Regions from separate parts of the Pseudoalteromonas sp. UCD-33C genome, predicted to be linked through region 1. Evidence: predicted binding sites of a transcription regulator. Region 1 holds the regulator's gene; each other region holds the start of a gene.
The links. The regulator MetJ, encoded in region 1, represses methionine synthesis genes. The targets are predictions, from matches to a motif close to TAGACGTCTAGACGTCTA.
Positions count from the first base shown of each region.

Region 1 (6,281 bases):
ATTTTTGCCTTGCTATCAACGAGGTTTTATTGCCTCAAAATAGATCACTTAATTAAGCGAATTGGTATAACGCTGCCACTTACTTATCATCTTCACTTATGTATCTTGCATAACTATTTCTGGTTGTTATGCCCATTATGTCGCTAATTTTGCAGACAAAGTGCCACCCCTTGGCTATATTCTTTTTTGTATAAACTTTCATAAAAGTTATTAAAAATAATAAATTTAAATAACTTTGTGAGTAAATGCTGTGAACTTCGTTGAAATGGCTATTTTGGGCTAATTTCGGCTAATTGCAGTGTACGTGCGTATAAAATACAAAAACACGTGCTTAAAAGGTCATAAACAGGTGAATTTTTATGTCTGATTAATCGCAACTATGCACAGAAATTGTTGGGAAATCCTTTAAAATTAAGCGATATAGCATATAACAGGATAGACCTGATAATACTTGGAATTTTTATACATTACAGGTATCGTACTGATGCAAGCTCTCTCACTTTTTAACTTTTTGCAGGATACTATCGCGTTATGTCAGATTTTCGTGAACAAGCATTACATTACCACGCTCACCCCGTTCCAGGTAAAATTAGTGTTGAACTAACCAAACCAGCCGAAACGGTTAACGATCTCGCTTTAGCTTATAGCCCAGGTGTGGCTGAACCAGTCCGTGAAATTGCTGCTGATCCAGCAAATGCCTATAAATATACAGGCAAAGGTAACATGGTTGCGGTTATTTCAAACGGTACCGCAATTTTAGGTTTAGGTAACTTAGGTCCGCTTGCATCAAAACCTGTAATGGAAGGTAAAGCGTTACTATTTAAACGTTTTGCTGGCCTTGACTCAATTGATATTGAAGTTAAACACCGCACAACAGAAGATTTCATTAATACGGTTGCTAACATCGCTGATACGTTTGGTGGTATCAACCTTGAAGATATTAAAGCGCCAGAGTGTTTTGAAATCGAAAAAGCGCTTATCGAGCGCTGTGATATTCCAGTTTTCCACGATGACCAACATGGTACAGCTATTGTAACTGCTGCTGGTATGCTTAACGCCCTTGAAGTGCAAGGTAAAGACATCGAAGATGCCATCATCGTATGTTTAGGTGCCGGTGCTGCTGCTGTGGCTTGTATGGAGCTTTTAATTAAGTGTGGCGCACTACGTGAACACATTTATATGCTTGACCGTAAAGGTGTGATCCATACACGTCGTGATGACTTAAACGAGTATAAGCAATTATTTGCTAACAATACCGATAAGCGTACATTACAAGATGTTATTGCTGATGCTGACGTATTCGTTGGTGTATCAGGTCCTAACCTGTTAACAGCAGATGATCTTAAGCTGATGGCTGATAAGCCAGTCGTGTTTGCATGCTCAAACCCAGATCCTGAGATTGCTCCAGAAGTTGCACACAGTGCGCGTAACGATTTAATTATGGCAACGGGTCGTTCAGATTTCCCTAACCAAGTAAATAACGTGCTTTGTTTCCCATTTATTTTCCGTGGTGCGTTAGATGTTCGTGCAACGGCAATTAATGATGAAATGAAAATTGCTGCAGTTCACGCAATTCGTGGTATCGCGAAAGAGCCTGTACCAAGTGAAGTATTAAAAGCAGCTGGCGTTGAGTCACTTGAGTTTGGTGCCGAGTACATCATTCCTAAGCCTATGGATCCGCGTTTATTACCACGTATTGCACGTGCTGTTGCTGAAGCAGCAGTAGAGTCGGGTGTGGCGCAAATCGACATGCCAGAAGATTACATGCGTTAAGCTTAATTAGCTATTAGGTATATCGCGCAATAAAAAACTCAGCCTAGGCTGAGTTTTTTTATATCTGCGATTATCGGCGGTGATCCGATGGCCGAAATACTTATTCTGAATCAAGCACTGGGATATCTAATCCCATTTCTTGCATAATTTTTTTAACTTCTTCAGGTACCTTTTCAGGGTTGTCTTTACGTAGGTCGTCATCATTTGGTAATGGTTGACCTGTAAAAGCATGTAAGAAAGCTTCACACAATAACTCACTGTTCGTCGCATGACGCAGGTTATTGATCTGGCGGCGTGTACGCTCGTCAGTTAATACTTTTAATACGTTGAGTGGGATCGATACGGTAATCTTTTTTACTTGTTCTGATTTTTTACCGTGTTCTGCATATGGGTGAATGTATTCACCGTTCCATTTAGCCATAAGTTGTTTCGTTGCCTCGGTTGTCAGTGATTTACGCCTTATTCACAGCGCAAGATGCGGAAATTCTATCTCTTTAAAAAAGATAGTCAAATACTAGTTATTTAGCCATCTAGTGGTGTAAATGTATAAACTTCTATGTATAAGCCATAAATGCTTTGACTTCTCATATTTGATCATCTAACCTTTTAGACGTCTAAACATCCAATTTAAGAATAGGTGATGAAATGAGCGAAAAAAATAAAGCGACGATTGCTGTTCGTCACGGCATCGAAGCCGATAAACATCATGGTGCGGTTGTACCGCCAATTTACTTATCAACCACCTATTCGTTTGCTGATTTTGATACTAAGCGCCAGTATGACTATGGTCGCAGCGGTAATCCAAATCGCGATATCTTAGCTGAAACCTTAGCAGAGCTTGAAGGTGGTGCTAGAGGTATTATAACTGCAACAGGTATGTCTGCAGTGCATTTAGCCACTCAGCTATTAAACAGTGACGATACGTTAGTGATCCCACATGACTGTTATGGCGGTAGTTACCGTTTATTCACCTCGCTTGAAAAACGTGGCCTGTTAAAACTAAAAGTTTTGGATTTAACTAAAACTGAAAATCTCCAAGAAATTTTAGCGATTAAACCCAAGTTGATTTGGATTGAAACGCCAAGTAACCCAATCTTGCGTTTAACAGATATTAAAGCAATTACTAGTATTGCTAAGCAGTGTGGTGCTTTGGTTGCGGCTGACAACACCTTCTTATCACCTGCATTACAAAACCCAATTGAGTTTGGTGTTGATATTGTTGTGCACTCAACAACTAAATACATCAATGGTCACTCTGATGTAGTGGGTGGTGCAGTGATTGCTGCAACGCAAGAGCTAGGCGACGAGCTTGCTTGGTGGGCGAATAATATCGGTATTACTGGTGCACCATTTGACAGCTACTTAACGCTTCGTGGTTTACGTACTTTAAATGTACGCCTAAAGCAGCACCAAGAAAATGCCTTTGCCATTGCTGATTATTTAGAAAGCTCACCTTATGTAAGCCAAGTTTATTACCCAGGCCTTGCTTCTCACCCACAACATGAGCTTGCTAAAGCACAGCAACGTGGCTTTGGTGGCATGGTGAGCTTTGATATTAAAGGCGATATCAACGATGCAGCAGCGTTTTTAACAAGCCTTAAAGACTTTAGCCTTGCTGAGTCGCTAGGTGGGGTAGAAAGCTTGATTTGTCACCCTGCAACAATGACCCACGCAGGTATGGAGCCTAAAGCGCGCCTTGAAGCCGGTGTAGGCGATACGCTGATCCGTATTTCTGTAGGTATTGAAGACGTAAAAGATCTCATTGCAGATTTAGACCGTGTTTTCAATTTAGTAAAACCAGGTCAAGGCCAACAAGTTACAAAAGCTGAAGCTAAGCTAACACAGCAAGATACACAGCAAAACGCGTCATTTAAGTTAACGCCAGCACATACGGCATTGTGGTAGAAGAAATGGTAAATATTGTTCATAAATTTGGTGGCTCAAGCTTAAGCTCGGCAGATCGTTACCATGCGGTAGCGAACATTGTTCTTGCTAATACAGAGCAGGGCGATTGCGTGGTTGTGTCGGCATCGGGTAAAACAACTGACACCCTGGTAAAGCTTTGGCAAAGTTACCAGCAGCAAGATAGCCAAGCTGTTAGCGATATTCTATTGCTTATTGATAATAATCAACGGGCTTTAATTGAGCAGTTACTTATAGGTCAGAATAAACAACAGGCCTTGGCACAGTTAAAAGATGAACTTGCCGTATTAAATGAATTAATTCGTCAACAGCAGTTACTTGAAGCACCTTTACTTGCTCATGGTGAAGTGTGGTCGGCGCGGTTATTGGCCGCTTACCTAAATCAGTTAGGTGTCGCTGCGCAAGATGTTGATGCAAGGCAGTTATTTACTCTAAATGATGGTCAGCTTTTACATCAAAAAAACCAACAGCAGTGCAGTGATGCGATTAGCAGAACACATATCAACGTAGTAACGGGTTTTATAGCTGCAGATTGCCAAGGTAATACGGTGACATTAGGTCGTAATGGCAGTGATTACAGTGCCACCTTGTTAGCGAGTTATACTTTTGCTAAGCAAGTGTCTATCTGGACAGACACACAAGGTGTATTTAGTACTGACCCTCGTAAAGTTAAAAATGCAGTTAAGTATGCCAAGGTGTGCCGCGAGCAAGCTAACTTATTAGCGCGTTTAGGTAACCCAGTATTGCATGCAAAAACCTTGTCGCCGTTAAAAGACACAGAAATTAAATTGGTGGTAAGAAGTAGTTTTGATTGTGATGCAACGCCAACCGAAGTAGTAAAAGAAGGTTACAGTAAAGCAAAGCGTTTTATTACTACCTTAGATAACATCGATTTATTAAGGGTTGATAAACTAAGCAGTGGTGAAGTCGGTGAACTTAGTCAGTTAATTCAACACAGCCTGCACCACTTTACTAAAGATGGCGATACTTACTTATTAGTGCCAGGTCAAAGCACTCACCAAGTTGTAAGCCACTTAGCGGGCCGTGCAAATATTGTCGAGTCTAATTTAAGTGGTTGTGCAGTGGTTGCACCGACGGCTGATGTAATTGCGCTGACAGAGCAAGCGACAGCACTTTTAAAAGAGCAAAGCATTCATCCGCGTTTTGTACAACAAGACGATAACTATGTGTTGATCTTAAACGATCAGGCAATTGATAGTGATGTTTTAACCCTTCTACATGACAAGCTGGTAAACAAAGGTCAAGAGCTGGCTATTATTGTTGCTGGCCTTGGTAATGTAGGCGAAGTATTCTTATCGCAACTACAAGCTCAGTTTGCTCGTTTATCTGCTCAGTACAAAGTAAAAGTAGTAGCTCTTTTACGTTCTAAACAAATGCTTTTTAGTGCTAGTGGTTTAAATACCGAAACATGGCAAGAGCAGTGGCACAATGAAGCGCAAAGCTACGATAAAGCTGAGTTATTAGCACGTATCAATGAGCTAGATTATGAGCACAAAGTAGTGATTGATATCACTGCCAGTGAGGCTTTTAGTCAGTTGTATCCTGATTTTGTAGAGCTTAACTGTCATTTGATCAGTGCAAACAAATATGCGGGTACTGCCGCGCATAGTTGGTATCAAAACTTACGTACTAATTTAGCTGAGCGAAATCTACTATGGCGCTACAACACCAGTGTAGGCGCAGGTTTACCGATTAACTTTGCTTTAGCTGATTTACAAAATAGCGGTGACAGTATTAACCGTATTGAAGGGGTATTCTCGGGTACTTTATCGTGGTTATGTAGCAGTTACGATGGTAGCGTGCCGTTTTCAGATTTAGTGCTTCAAGCTCAGCAAATGGGCTATACAGAGCCAGATCCTCGTGAAGACTTATCTGGCCGAGATATGCAGCGTAAACTACTAATTTTAGCGCGTGACTTAGGCCTAGATTTAGAGCTAGATGACATTGCTTTGACACCTCTGATGCCTGAACAGCTTGCAGCAGGAAGCTGGCAAGATTTTCTTGCAAACAAACAGCTGCTCGATGAATTTATGACAGAAAAAGCAGCGCAAGCTGCGGCAGAAGACAAAGTGGTGCGCTACACCGGTGCTATCACACTCGTTGATGGCAAGGTTCAGGCGCAAGTTGGTTTAGTTAATGTTGGCAAAGATGATGTATTAGCAAGCCTTAAACCTGGCGATAACATCTTTGTGATCAATTCACAGTGGTATACAGACAATGCATTAGTGATCCAAGGCCCTGGAGCGGGTAAAGAAGTCACTGCGGCTGGGGTTCATTCAGACCTATATTGGCTGGTAAATAACCTAAAATAATTTTGCTGATCTTAGTTTAAATAGCTAAGCAAAAAGCGCCCCAAGGGCGCTTTTTTATTGTTTCAAAATAGCAATTCACTTATTTAGAACAACTCTTCCTCTGTGCTGAGCTTTTCTTCAAATACGTCTGTTGGTTGATCAAGTACGTACTTGGTTGGTGCTGTGCCTTTAATGAAGTACTCAAAACGGCTGGTGTAGTCATTCTTATGGCTTAAAAGACCTGTTGCTAAGTCGATACGAACCGATACCAAA
Region 1 covers NZ_LJTB01000009.1:39,379-45,659, forward strand. The annotation lists gene AOG26_RS15435 (malic enzyme-like NAD(P)-binding protein) at 532-1,773, shown strand; gene metJ (met regulon transcriptional regulator MetJ) at 1,874-2,194, opposite strand; gene metB (cystathionine gamma-synthase) at 2,419-3,678, shown strand; gene metL (bifunctional aspartate kinase/homoserine dehydrogenase II) at 3,684-6,029, shown strand; gene AOG26_RS15455 (penicillin-binding protein 1A) at 6,113-6,281, opposite strand, start outside.

Region 2 (6,281 bases), on a different contig from region 1:
CCTAGTAGCATTGATGATGCCATGTTACTCATTGAAATGGCTGATAGTGCGCTTTATCAAGCAAAAGAAGCTGGCCGAAATCAGCTTGTGGTTGCTGATAACATCGAGCCATTAAACATAGAAAAATGCCCCTGATTAGGGGCATTGATTAGAGCCTGTTTATTCAGTTATTACTGAAATACTTTTTCGACATCAAGTACTGAAATGTTTTTCGCTGGTATTGCAAGCTTATAGTCTGCAATCACTTTATCTTCAGCAACAAGTTCTGCTGGTTTTTCAGCGTTATACACCATTGGTGATGTTTGCTCTGAAGCTAGGAGTTTTTGCATGTCTTTGCCATCACCTGTAATAAACACATAGTGAATATTCTCTGTTTGCAGGTTATCGCGAATAACACGGTTAACATCATCAAGGGTTAGCTTTTCAAGCTTGCCGCGCACATAGTCAACAAAGCTCTCAGTGTTATAGAACTCACTATCAAGTGCATAGCCTAACTGGCGATCTTGGCTTGCAACCATTTGTGGCACAAAGTTAATTAAGAAGTTACGAGTCGCTTCAAAATCTTCTTTGCTGATGCCATTTTTAATTAGCTTATCAAGCTCAAATAATGCCGTACGCGTTGCAAAGTGCGCATCGTTATTAGAACGAAGCGGACGTAACCACACTTGGAAAATTTGCTCTGAACGACCTAAGTTAGCATCAGGTTTCGTTTGGAACATACCGCGCGGGAAGTACTCAATGTATGCATAGTCACCATAGTTCATACCACGGGTTTGACGAATGCGCTGATACAAGAAGCTGTTTGAGCTGCGGTGTTCACCAAAGTAAGAGCGCACTAACCAAAGCGCTGTCCAGTCATCGCTGCTACGAATTGTATCGATTGGGAAACCAAATGACACAGCGGTAGATTGCGCTGATTTTTCAACAATCGTTGCATGATGACCTTTAAGTTCTGGCGCATCAGGAATCGTTAAGCGGCTTTCTTTACCTTGAGGAAGCGATGTTAAATCTTTCATCATAGTCGATTTAACATCACCCGGAATCGCACCAATTAGACCCACTGTTAATTTAGATTGAGCAAACTGGTTAGCATAAAACGCTTTTACATCGTCAAGTGTCAGTGCTTCAAGGTCTGATAAATCGCCATAGTTATAGCTTTCATACGGATGGCCTTTATAAAGCTGATGATATAGCACTTCTTTACCTAGCTCTTCGTCATTTGACGCTTTCAGACCTGCTTTAATGCTATCAATAAGCTCTTTTTTCAGGCGTTTAAAATCATCTTCTCTAAAGCCAGGGTTTAACAACTGGTCGCTAACAAGTGCATACCACTGCGCGGCATTGTCTTTATGTACACGACCACGAAGTGAAATCATCTCTTTATCGATTTGATAGCCAAAGCTTCCCGCTAGTGGATATAACGCTTTTTGAATATCTTTGTAGCTCATAGTTTCTGAGCCACCTTGCGCTAGCATCGCTGCAGTGAGTGCTGCTAAACCTTTTTTACCATGTGGATCAGCCGCTGCGCCGGTATTAAATAACCAGTTAACATCAACCAGTGGTGAGCTATTGGTTTTATCAAGTACTTTAAAGTGACGCTCTGTTGGGGCTTGCTCGATACTGGCAACCAAGGCATTTAAATCAACTTCTTGCTCAAAACCAGCCACTTTATCAAGCGCCGACATTGTCACCGTAGTACGGCTCGGATCAACAAAATATTTGTTTGCTACCGCTTTGATATCATCCGGAGTGATGCTGTCAGCTGTGGCATAAAGTTGGTTAATCACTTCAGGATCACGCTCAAAGTGCATGTAGCTTGCAAGTGTTGAAGCGATTGACTGCGATGAATCAAGACCATTTATAAAGCTATACTTTAGGTTTGATTTTAAATCCGCTAACTTTTGCGCATCTACTAACTCAGTACGCGCTTGTGCATAGGTACGGTTAATCGCATCACGGGCTTTAGCCAGGTCCGCTTCGTTTTCGACTTTTACAAACACATGTAATAAACCCGGATCTTTAGTATCTGGGTTATAGGTAAACATTTGGCTGGCAATTTGTTTATCAACAACAAGCTCTTGATAAAGTGCCGAGTTGTTAGAGAAATACAGCTGTGAGATCAAATCAAGAGCGGCACGGTCTTTTTGAGTAGGATCCCATGCAGTGCCTTTGTATGACACAAGCAACCAGTGGCCTGGTAAACCATCATTTTTTTCATGTACATATTTTGCGGCTTGTTGCTTTGGTTCAACAGGAATATCTGCTTGGTAATCACCTTTTTTCCAATTACCCCAATGCTTTTTCACCATTGCCATGGTCTCTTGTGGATCAACATCACCAACAATGACTAAAGATACATACTCAGGCTTATAAAATTTAGCGAAAAACTCTTTACCATAGGCCATTTGATCAGGCATAGCTTCAATGTCTTCGAAAAAGCCCATGGTGGTGTGCTTATAGGTATGCTTTTCGAATGCTTCGTTACGAACCGCAGAAAGTAACTTACGAATTGGGCTAGCATTATTCTTTAAATACTCACCTTTTACAGTCAGCGCTTCGGTGCGGAACTGCTCTTCGCTGTAAGTCAGGTTTTGGAAAATATCAGCTTCAATTTCGAGTACTTTATCTAAGTGCTCTTTTGAAAAGTTTAAGTGATAGTTAGTGTAATCGTTGGTCGTATACGCGCGATTATCAACACCCGAGTTTTTTAAAATATCTGAATACACATCTTGTGGGAATTTTTCAGAGCCTTTAAACATCATATGCTCAAAGAAGTGTGCAAAACCGGTTTTACCTGCTTCAACCTCATTACGTGAACCAACCGATACTGGAATTTGCAGTGACACAACATCTGGGTAATCTGTTTTAACTACCATCACGCGAAGGCCATTCTCAAGCTCTTCTAATAGGTAATCTTGGCTAAATACACGGTTATCATCTTGGCTTACTTGCTGCTCAATTTCGACTTCTTTAACCATCGTTGACTGTGAGTTACTTGCGCAGCCACTTAAAGCAAGTGTTACAGCAACACTGGTTGCTAATAATCTAAATTTCATAATGTTCCCTTGTTAGTTATTTTTCTCATAATCATTGCTGCTTGATTATGCATCAAAGCGCCAGAAAATATGAGGGTCAGAGCAATAATTTATGTAAACAGGTGTGTCAATTTTGCGAAACGCTCAGCTTTAAACTTGAGTAAAATTCATAGTCATTGAAAAACTTTCAAGAAAAAAATCTATCTAGACGTCTAAATGGCTGCTATATTATTTGTCATAGACATTAGCACGAGCTGGAATGAGGATTATGGCTTTATCATTACAAGAGAAAATTGAAGACACCAATCAAGGTGTCTACCTAATTGGTACCACACCACCAAAGTCTGGTACTGATAAAGCACAGCTTGAGACCATTGCTCAGAAGCTACTCGGTCGTTTACACGAAATTGAATACGACGGTGTAATCATCTACGACATTCAAGATGAGAGTAGCCGTATTGCAAAGCCGCGTCCTTTTCCGTTTAAAGAAACGGTAGATCCTCGTGAATACAGTCAGTTACTACGTAGCTTGTCACAACTTGATGTGATCACTTATAAAAGTGTTGCCCAGCGTGGAGAAGCTGAATTTACCGAATGGTTAAACGAAACACGTAACGACTTTGAACTAAAAAACTTAGTGTTGGTGGGTAGCCCATCATCTCATGGCGACATCAAATTAAGCCTACCTGATGCATATAAAACGCTGGCAAAACAGAACAGTGATGTATTTTTAGGTGGTGTTACTATTGCCGAGCGCCATGCCAGCAAACGTAATGAACATGAGCGTTTAGTTGAAAAAACAGCGCAAGGTTGTAAGTTTTTCATCTCACAAGCCGTTTACAATGCCCAAGCAACGATTGATTTAATCACCAGCTATGCGCGTAGCTGTAAAGCACAAGGCACAGCACCAAAACGCATTATTCTGACGTTTACCCCTTGTGGTGGTGAAAAAACCTTAGAATTTATGGAATGGTTAGGTATTTCTGTACCAGAAGCGACTAAATACCGCATGTTAGATTCGACAAATACATTGAGTGAATCAGTGCGTATTTGCCGTGAGAATCTCGACTTAATTTTACAAAGCTGCGCACATTTAGATGTACCGCTGGGTTTAAATATTGAGAGCTTAACCAATCGTAAAGAAGAAATTGATGCTTCAATTAACCTTTACCGTTTACTTAAAGCAACTATGGAGTTAAACCTAGCTGAGAAGCAAATAGCTTAGCGTGCTGCCTTAGAAGCTTGCTTTTTCTCATACATATCTTCATCTGCTCGTTTTAATAGCTCAGCAAAGTTTTCTTTTGGCTGAGCTATTACCCCTGAACCAATACTTAAGCTCGTAACAGGAATGCCCCGCTTCTCTAAATTAGATTGATAGGTGGTGTTGAGCTTATCAGCGATGCTGTCTATGCAATCACCGGGCTGAACTTGCAATAACGCAATAAACTCATCGCCCCCTAGGCGGCCAATAATATCGGTTTCACGTAGGCATTCTTTCATGGTGTCAGCTAAACAAATCAGCGCGAGATCGCCCACTTCATGGCCATACGTATCATTGAGTGGCTTAAAGCTGTTTATATCGATAAATAGACAACTAATATCAAAACCAAGTCGTTTCGATATATTTAATTTATGTTGGCAAAGCAGATCTATTGCACGGCGATTATAAATATTGGTCAATGAATCAAGCATGGCAATTTCACGCATTTGCGTAAAGTTGTCTAACAGTGCAAGGTCATCTTCGACCATATCGCGAAGCTGCTCGATTAGTTCTAAAAAGCTCTGTTGATAATGGGTTTGTTTAAAATCCATAACACAAAAGGTGCCAAAGGGCTCGCCACTTGGCCAGCTAATTGGCACCCCAAGATAAGACTCAAAACCATCTTTTACCAGAGGGCTGTCATCCCATTGACTGTCTTGGCTGGCGTGATCCACATAAAGCGGTGCCATGTCACGCAGTACTTTTTTGCAGAAGATATTATCGTCGGCGCTTAATTCAGCCCCGGCATCATAGGGGTTTTCTTGTTGCTCACTGGAGACGATAATACGATAAACATCATCTGTTTTATGAACGATAAAACCTGCGGGAGCAGAAAACAACTCGGTCATGAGATCAATTGTTTTCTGCCACTTTTCTAAGGAGAACTGTTTATCAGCGCGGCGAAACGCCCACTTATTCTCTTCTAGCATACTAAACTCTTAACTTTAGCCGGAGGATAGTATAAATATATGCCAGATTTAGGAACGTCTCCTACTTTTTTGCCCTAAAATACGTTTTTTATCACGAGAGCGGCGTGCCTTATTAGTATTTTTACGAACTTGCTTTGGCTCTTTGGTTAAATCAGGCTCATAGCCTGGTAACCACTGCGGCGTGAGTCTCGTGTCGAGTAAGATATCTATTTCGTCCAATAGCCACTGCTCATCGATGCTAACCAGCGACATCGCCATCCCTTTCTCACCAGCACGCCCTGTTCGACCAATACGGTGTACGTAGTCCTCAGCCACATAAGGCAATTCATAGTTAATCACATACTTAAGTGAGGCAATATCAAGACCACGCGCAGCAACATCTGTCGCAACCAGTACTCTTGTCGCACCTGATTTAAAATTTTGCAGTGCTTTATCACGCGCACCTTGGCTTTTATCGCCATGAATAGATTCGGTTTTTAAGCCGTCTTTACACATTTCTTTAGCAAGCACATCGGCGGTTTGTTTAGTACGAGTGAATATCAGTACTTGCTGCCAATTTTTCATGCCAATCATGTGAGATACCAGCTCGCGCTTACGGTCTTCATCAACCGCATAAACTAGCTGCTCAACTTCAACCGCTGCTGAGTTGCGTTTATTCACTTCAACTAATTTAGGATCATTTAATAACTGCTTACTGAGTTTAAAGATGCTGTCGTCAAATGTGGCTGAAAAAAGTAAGGTTTGGCGCTCTTTCGGCACATGGCGCAAGATACGTTTAATTTCGTCAATAAAGCCCATATCAAGCATGCGATCAGCTTCATCAAATACCAGCGCATTGATACTTGAAAGCTTAATACTGCCTTTGATCACATGATCAAGTAAACGCCCAGGTGTTGCCACTACAACCTGCGCCCCTTTTATGGCTTTAATTTGTGGGCCAATACTAGCACCGCCATAAGCCAGTGCTGCTTTTATTTCAGTATGCGCAGCATAACGCTCTACACTTGCAAATACTTGCTGAGCGAGCTCCCGGGTAGGTGTTAAAATTAGGACTTT
Region 2 covers NZ_LJTB01000001.1:262,823-269,103, forward strand. The annotation lists gene AOG26_RS01105 (GGDEF domain-containing protein) at 1-135, shown strand, start outside; gene AOG26_RS01110 (M16 family metallopeptidase) at 171-3,056, opposite strand; gene AOG26_RS01115 (methylenetetrahydrofolate reductase) at 3,304-4,260, shown strand; gene AOG26_RS01120 (sensor domain-containing diguanylate cyclase) at 4,257-5,225, opposite strand; gene AOG26_RS01125 (DEAD/DEAH box helicase) at 5,274-6,281, opposite strand, start outside.
Region 2: the regulator MetJ is predicted to act here: its motif matches at 3,241-3,258, upstream of AOG26_RS01115 (methylenetetrahydrofolate reductase).

Region 3 (6,281 bases), on a different contig from region 1:
GTAGTCTGCGATGCCCGCTTCGATTGCTACGCGGCGTGTTACGCTTGCTGGTAATACGCTTTCTTTATACGCAGCGTCTTGCTCATCAAATAAATCAGTTGAAGGCATAGATACCACACGTACTTTTTTACCTTGTGAACGCAGTTCTGCTGCGGCATCTTGTGCAAGCTGTACTTCAGAACCTGTTGCAATAAGGATAAGCTCTGGCTCACCGTCACAGCTAAGTACGTAACCACCTTTTTTCACATCAGCTAACTGCTGTGCAGTACGCGTTTGTTGCTCAAGGCCTTGGCGAGTGAAAATCAGTGATGTTGGGCCATCTTTACGCTCAATTGCTTGTTGCCATGCAATCGCTGACTCAACTTGGTCACATGGGCGCCAGTTCACTAGATTAGGCGTTAAACGCATGCTTGCAATTTGCTCTACCGGTTGGTGCGTTGGGCCATCCTCACCTAAACCAATTGAATCGTGTGTGTAAACGAAGATGCTTGGCTGCTTCATTAATGCCGCCATACGTACTGCGTTACGTGCGTATTCCATGAACATTAGGAATGTTGCACCGTATGGAATAAAGCCTTTGTGCAATGCAATACCATTCATAATCGCTGACATACCAAATTCACGTACACCGTAGAAAATGTAGTTACCGCTAGCATCGTTTGCTTCTAGGCCTTTTGAGCCATCCCAAAGTGTTAAGTTAGAACCTGCAAGGTCAGCAGAGCCACCCATGAATTCTGGTAGTAACGGGCCAAACGCATTTAATGCATTTTGTGATGCTTTACGTGTTGCTGGGTTTGCTGGGTTTGCTTGTAGCTCTTCAATGTAAGCTTGTGACTTTTCAGCCCAATCAGCTGGTAACTCACCATTTGTACGGCGTTTAAACTCAGCAGCAAGTTCAGGGTGTGCACTTGCGTATGCTGCAAACTTTTCGTCCCAGCTGGCTTCTAGTTGCTTACCTTTTTCTTTGCCATCCCACTCGCTGTAGATATCAGCTGGGATTTCAAATGCATCGCCAGTCCAACCTAGGAATTCACGAGATGCTTTAATTTCGTCTTCACCTAGTGGTGCACCGTGACAATCATGGCTACCTGATTTGTTAGGTGAACCGTAGCCAATCACTGTTTTACAACAGATTAATGATGGCTTATCAGTGATGCTACGCGCTTCTTCGATAGCGGCGCGAATTGCATCAGGGTTATGACCATCAACATCGCTTACTACGTGCCAGCCGTATGCTTTGAAGCGCGCTGGTGTGTCATCGCTGAACCAACCTTCTACTTCACCATCAATTGAGATGCCGTTGTCATCCCAAAACGCAACTAGTTTACCTAGGCCTAATGTACCGGCTAATGAACAGGCTTCGTGTGAAATACCTTCCATTAAACAGCCATCGCCCATGAATGCATACGTGAAGTGATCAACAATATCGTGACCTTCACGGTTAAACTGTGCAGCTAGCGCTTTTTCGGCAATTGCCATACCCACTGCATTTGTGATCCCTTGACCTAATGGACCCGTAGTAGTCTCAATACCTGGTGCATACCCATACTCTGGGTGACCTGGTGTTTTTGAGTGCATTTGACGGAAGTTTTTAATTTCCTCTAGTGGTAAGTCATAGCCACTTAAGTGCAGTAGAGAATAGATCAGCATTGAACCGTGGCCATTCGAAAGAATAAATCGATCTCGGTCTGCCCACTCTGGATTCGTTGGATTGTGCTTTAGATAATCGCGCCATAGTACTTCTGCGATATCTGCCATGCCCATAGGGGCGCCAGGGTGACCAGATTTGGCCTGTTGTACTGCGTCCATTGATAAGACGCGAATAGCATTTGCAAGTTCTTTGCGTGATGGCATGAATTCTCCTACCTTTATGTATTTGCGCTGGTTGTTTATGAAGCCCCATTCTTACTTATTGTAAGGGTACAGTGCAATTAAAAATCCGCATTAAATGCACCAATTATGGGCGTTTGTTAAGAACAATACGTTATTAGTAATTTTAAATAGACGTCTAGGCGTAAAATTACTATGCAAACATATTTGTTTTAGATAAAATACGCCCCTTAATTTTTTAGCGCTATTACCGACGTTTGTGAAGCGCAATATTTGTGAGCAGAAATACAATGGCAAAACATTTATTTACTTCTGAATCTGTTTCTGAAGGTCATCCGGATAAAATCGCGGACCAAATCTCTGACGCGGTTCTAGATGCTATCCTTGAACAAGATTCTCATGCCCGTGTTGCATGTGAGACTTACGTTAAGACCGGTATGGTGATGGTTGGTGGTGAAATCACAACTAGCGCTTGGGTTGATATCGAAGAAATCACACGTAAAACAGTACGTGAAATCGGTTACACGCACTCAGACATGGGTTTCGATGCTGACTCTTGTGCAATCCTAAACACTATCGGTAAACAATCTCCAGACATCAACCAAGGTGTTGACCGTGCTCGCCCTGAAGAGCAAGGCGCTGGTGACCAAGGTCTAATGTTCGGTTACGCATGTAATGAAACTGATGTTTTAATGCCTGCACCTATCACTTATTCGCACCGTCTAGTTCAGCGCCAAGCTGAAGTTCGTAAAAGCGGTGAGCTTAACTGGTTACGCCCAGATGCAAAATCTCAAGTAACGTTTGCATACGAAAATGGCAAGCCTGTTGGTATTGATGCAGTTGTTCTTTCAACTCAACACTGTGATTCAATCTCACAAAACGACTTAGTTGAAGCGGTAATGGAAACTATCATTAAGCCGGTTCTTCCTGCTGAGCTAATCTCAAGCGCAACTAAGTTCTTCATCAACCCAACTGGCCGTTTCGTAATCGGTGGCCCAATGGGTGACTGTGGTCTTACAGGTCGTAAAATAATCGTTGATACATACGGTGGTATGGCTCGTCACGGTGGTGGTGCTTTCTCTGGTAAAGATCCATCAAAAGTTGACCGTTCAGCTGCATATGCTGCTCGTTACGTTGCTAAAAACGTGGTTGCTGCTGGCCTTGCTGACAAATGTGAGCTACAAGTTTCTTACGCTATCGGTGTTGCAGAGCCAACATCTATCAGCATCGAAACATTTGGTACAGGTAAATTAGAAGAAGCGCGTCTAATTGAATTAGTACGTGAGCACTTCGACCTACGCCCTTACGGCTTAATCCAAATGCTTGATCTTGAGCGTCCTATCTATCAACCGACTGCGGCATACGGCCACTTCGGTCGTGATGAGTTCCCTTGGGAGCGTACAGACAAAGCAGACGCACTTCGTTCAGCTGCTGGCCTGTAATAGGTTTGATAAAATGAAAAAAGCGCCTTTTGGCGCTTTTTTTATGTCTGTTTTAAAGGTAGGTAACTATCTTTTCGTAAACTGCGACACCCCAAACTAAGGCTAGAATTAGCAAGCTCAATGTCACTGCCGCAGAAGCCATATCTTTAGCTCGTCCCGATAATACATGATACTCAATCCCTACCCGGTCAGTGAGCGCTTCTATCGACGAGTTCAGTAACTCAACAATTAATAATAACAAGTAAGGAATAAACAACACTAACCAATGATTTAATGACTGCGCAAGAACCACTGACAAGGGTAATAAACACACCCCTAAATAGATTTCAGAACGAAATGCCGACTCTTCTTTAAATGCCGCTTTAAAGCCTTTAATAGAACACTTGGTTGCTTTTAAAATACGCCCAAAGCCAATACCATTTGGCTTATTAACTAGGGGAATTTTTGGTTCTTTCATTTTTTACCTACCCGCTCAGAATTAGCCTGATCATAATAATAAATTCTTACTCTGTCACCCAAATACGCTTGATTAAACGCTAGCAATCACCTGGAATACTGCTGGTGTTTGCGCGGGAGAACTGATTATTAGTTAATTGTTCTCTCAGTGCTTGTAGCGTTTTATAAACGCTTTTTAGCGATACCTTGTTACTTAACCAATGCGGAATTGAACCACTTGGATCAGCATAGGCTTGATGGCTGACCAACAAATTACTTTGTTGCTGCTCTAAACGCCAATAGGCGGTGAGGTCTTTAATACGCACAACGCCAGAGACTTCGGCTTTTGCATAAGGTTGGCTTTTGATTTGTAACTCGGTTTTGTGCTCATCTAAAGCGTGATAACAAGAGTAACTGACTAAATCTCTATCTGACACCGGCCAAGGCGAGTTAAAGTGGGTATAAACAAGGGTTTCTGAAGGGCTTAAGCGCTCCATTAGCGTCACGCTTTTGACATTTTCGAGCCAGTTTGCGGCGTTGTCGGTATCACTGAGCAATGCCATAAAATCACTGGCCTTGGCATTTTTTACCAGCACAGAAGCATTAATTTCTATAATACCAGTTTCGTGCTTTTTATAGCTAACCTTTATGCCGTCTTGCTGTTTGTAGGTTTGCCATTCAATAGGGTTAGCTACTGCCGAGAGACTCAAACATGCTAACCCTATCCATAGGCACAAGCGCATTTATTTAAAACCAATATGGGTCTGTATTAAATGACGCGTGGCGACTTTGCTCCATCGCACTAACCAAAAACTCTGACTTTTGATCAAGCCATGATTGAATTTTTGTCAGCTCTAAGTCATCTTGTCCTGCACATAACTGCTTTAAGTACTCAAGGGTGCTTAACTCATAAATACCATGGGAGATATCAACCCACGGCATACGGAACTCATTTCTATCTTCTTTATCGAACAAAGCGCCTAAGCAGTTGCCGCTGAGTAATGAATTTTCAAGGCGGGTGCGTAGTGCCAAATAGTCTTTATCTGTAAACACTTGCTGCTCAGGAATAAGCTCGTGCATGTCGTGCCAATCTTTAGCAAATAAACGCTTAGCAATATCGGCAACTGGTTTTTCTGCAGCCTGAAACTCAGCCTGCCCCCATGATTTGCGCCACTGTTTTTCAATTAACCAGGTTGTTAATTGTAATAATAAGCGGTTGTATCGGGTGCTATGAAAAAGAGTTTCAATATCATCAATGCTTGGCTGTAACTCTTTTAGGTCATTAATAACTTGTGTGAGCTCAGGCGCACTGTTGATTTTTTTGTAGTATGCGTGGCGCTTAGATGTGTAGGTTTTTAGCTGAATAGCATTTTCAACCCACGCTAATTCGCTCAATAACCACTTTAACTCTGTACGCAATGAGTCGGTATCGTCTTTACTAACAATATCGTCAAACAGCCAAAATGTATGGCGAATTAAACGAATACCGTCTGTGACACGCTTAAGGGTTTTTAAGCTTGGTTTTATGAAATAGCAGGCTTCATGTTTTTGTACAAAGCGAATCGCGTAGTTAATGCTTTCTACTAAAGCTTGTTCTTGGGTTGCACCACGTTTTAGTGGCACAAAGCCAATTGATTTGCTTGCTTTTAATGGTTTGTCATCTGCAAGACGATAACCTCGAGCAGCTTTAGAATAAAGCCCTAAGCGAACATGGCTTTCACTAACCAGTTTATCTGCCAAAGCAAACAACTCATTACGACTACCTTCAATCAGTTCGATTTCAAGTTCAGAGATTGGCTCAACCTGACCCGAGGCAGCAACTTCACCTTTATCTAATACCACTTCAATTTTTGCGCCATTTTCGGTTTCGAGTAACCAAGTACGGCGTATAAAGTTAGTGCTAAAAATTGGGTATAGGTTTTCTGCAATACCAGACACTTGCATGCCATGCGGCCAAATAGCAGCATCAAATGCGAGTAAATCAGGGCGGTTACCTGACAGTGGTAAGTTGTATTCTGGGCGCTGATGTAAGCCGCCAACCACTTCGCCAGCAAGCTTGATAGTTTGTTCACACTCACCATCACAACAGCGAGTACGAAGGCCAATATCTAAAGCGCGTAATTCTCGGCTTGGCGTATCGTAATAAGCATTTTGTAAATTGCGTGACGGTTTGTTAGTAACGGTTTTTGCAAATTGGGTAATTAATGCGGGGATCAGTGGAACAACGGCATCTGACACCAAAAACTTCAGTTCTATCTCAGTATCCATTCGCTTTGCGGAGTACATTTAAAATAAATAAGTGATCAAAATAAACAAAGCAGACTGTTAATGCAAATTTTTTCCTGTTTTTTACGGTTAAGCCCACGCACGGATTACAATATCAGCCTTGCTATTAATAGTTGAAATCCCTACTATCTCTATACATAAAGAAATTATAAATTTAGCCACTTCTAGGCAAGATCACATTAACAAGGTAGATTGATGTTAAAACAGTGTATTTTTGGGTTGCTCCTTGCGGCCACCTCTTTTATTAGCTACGCAGAAGAAGCACCAAGCAGCGACAGCCAAAACACC
Region 3 covers NZ_LJTB01000001.1:364,640-370,920, forward strand. The annotation lists gene tkt (transketolase) at 1-1,854, opposite strand, end outside; gene metK (methionine adenosyltransferase) at 2,121-3,272, shown strand; gene AOG26_RS01565 (diacylglycerol kinase) at 3,325-3,729, opposite strand; gene AOG26_RS01570 (START domain-containing protein) at 3,809-4,417, opposite strand; gene AOG26_RS01575 (CYTH and CHAD domain-containing protein) at 4,455-5,975, opposite strand; gene AOG26_RS01580 (TIGR04211 family SH3 domain-containing protein) at 6,189-6,281, shown strand, end outside.
Region 3: the regulator MetJ is predicted to act here: its motif matches at 2,002-2,019, upstream of metK (methionine adenosyltransferase).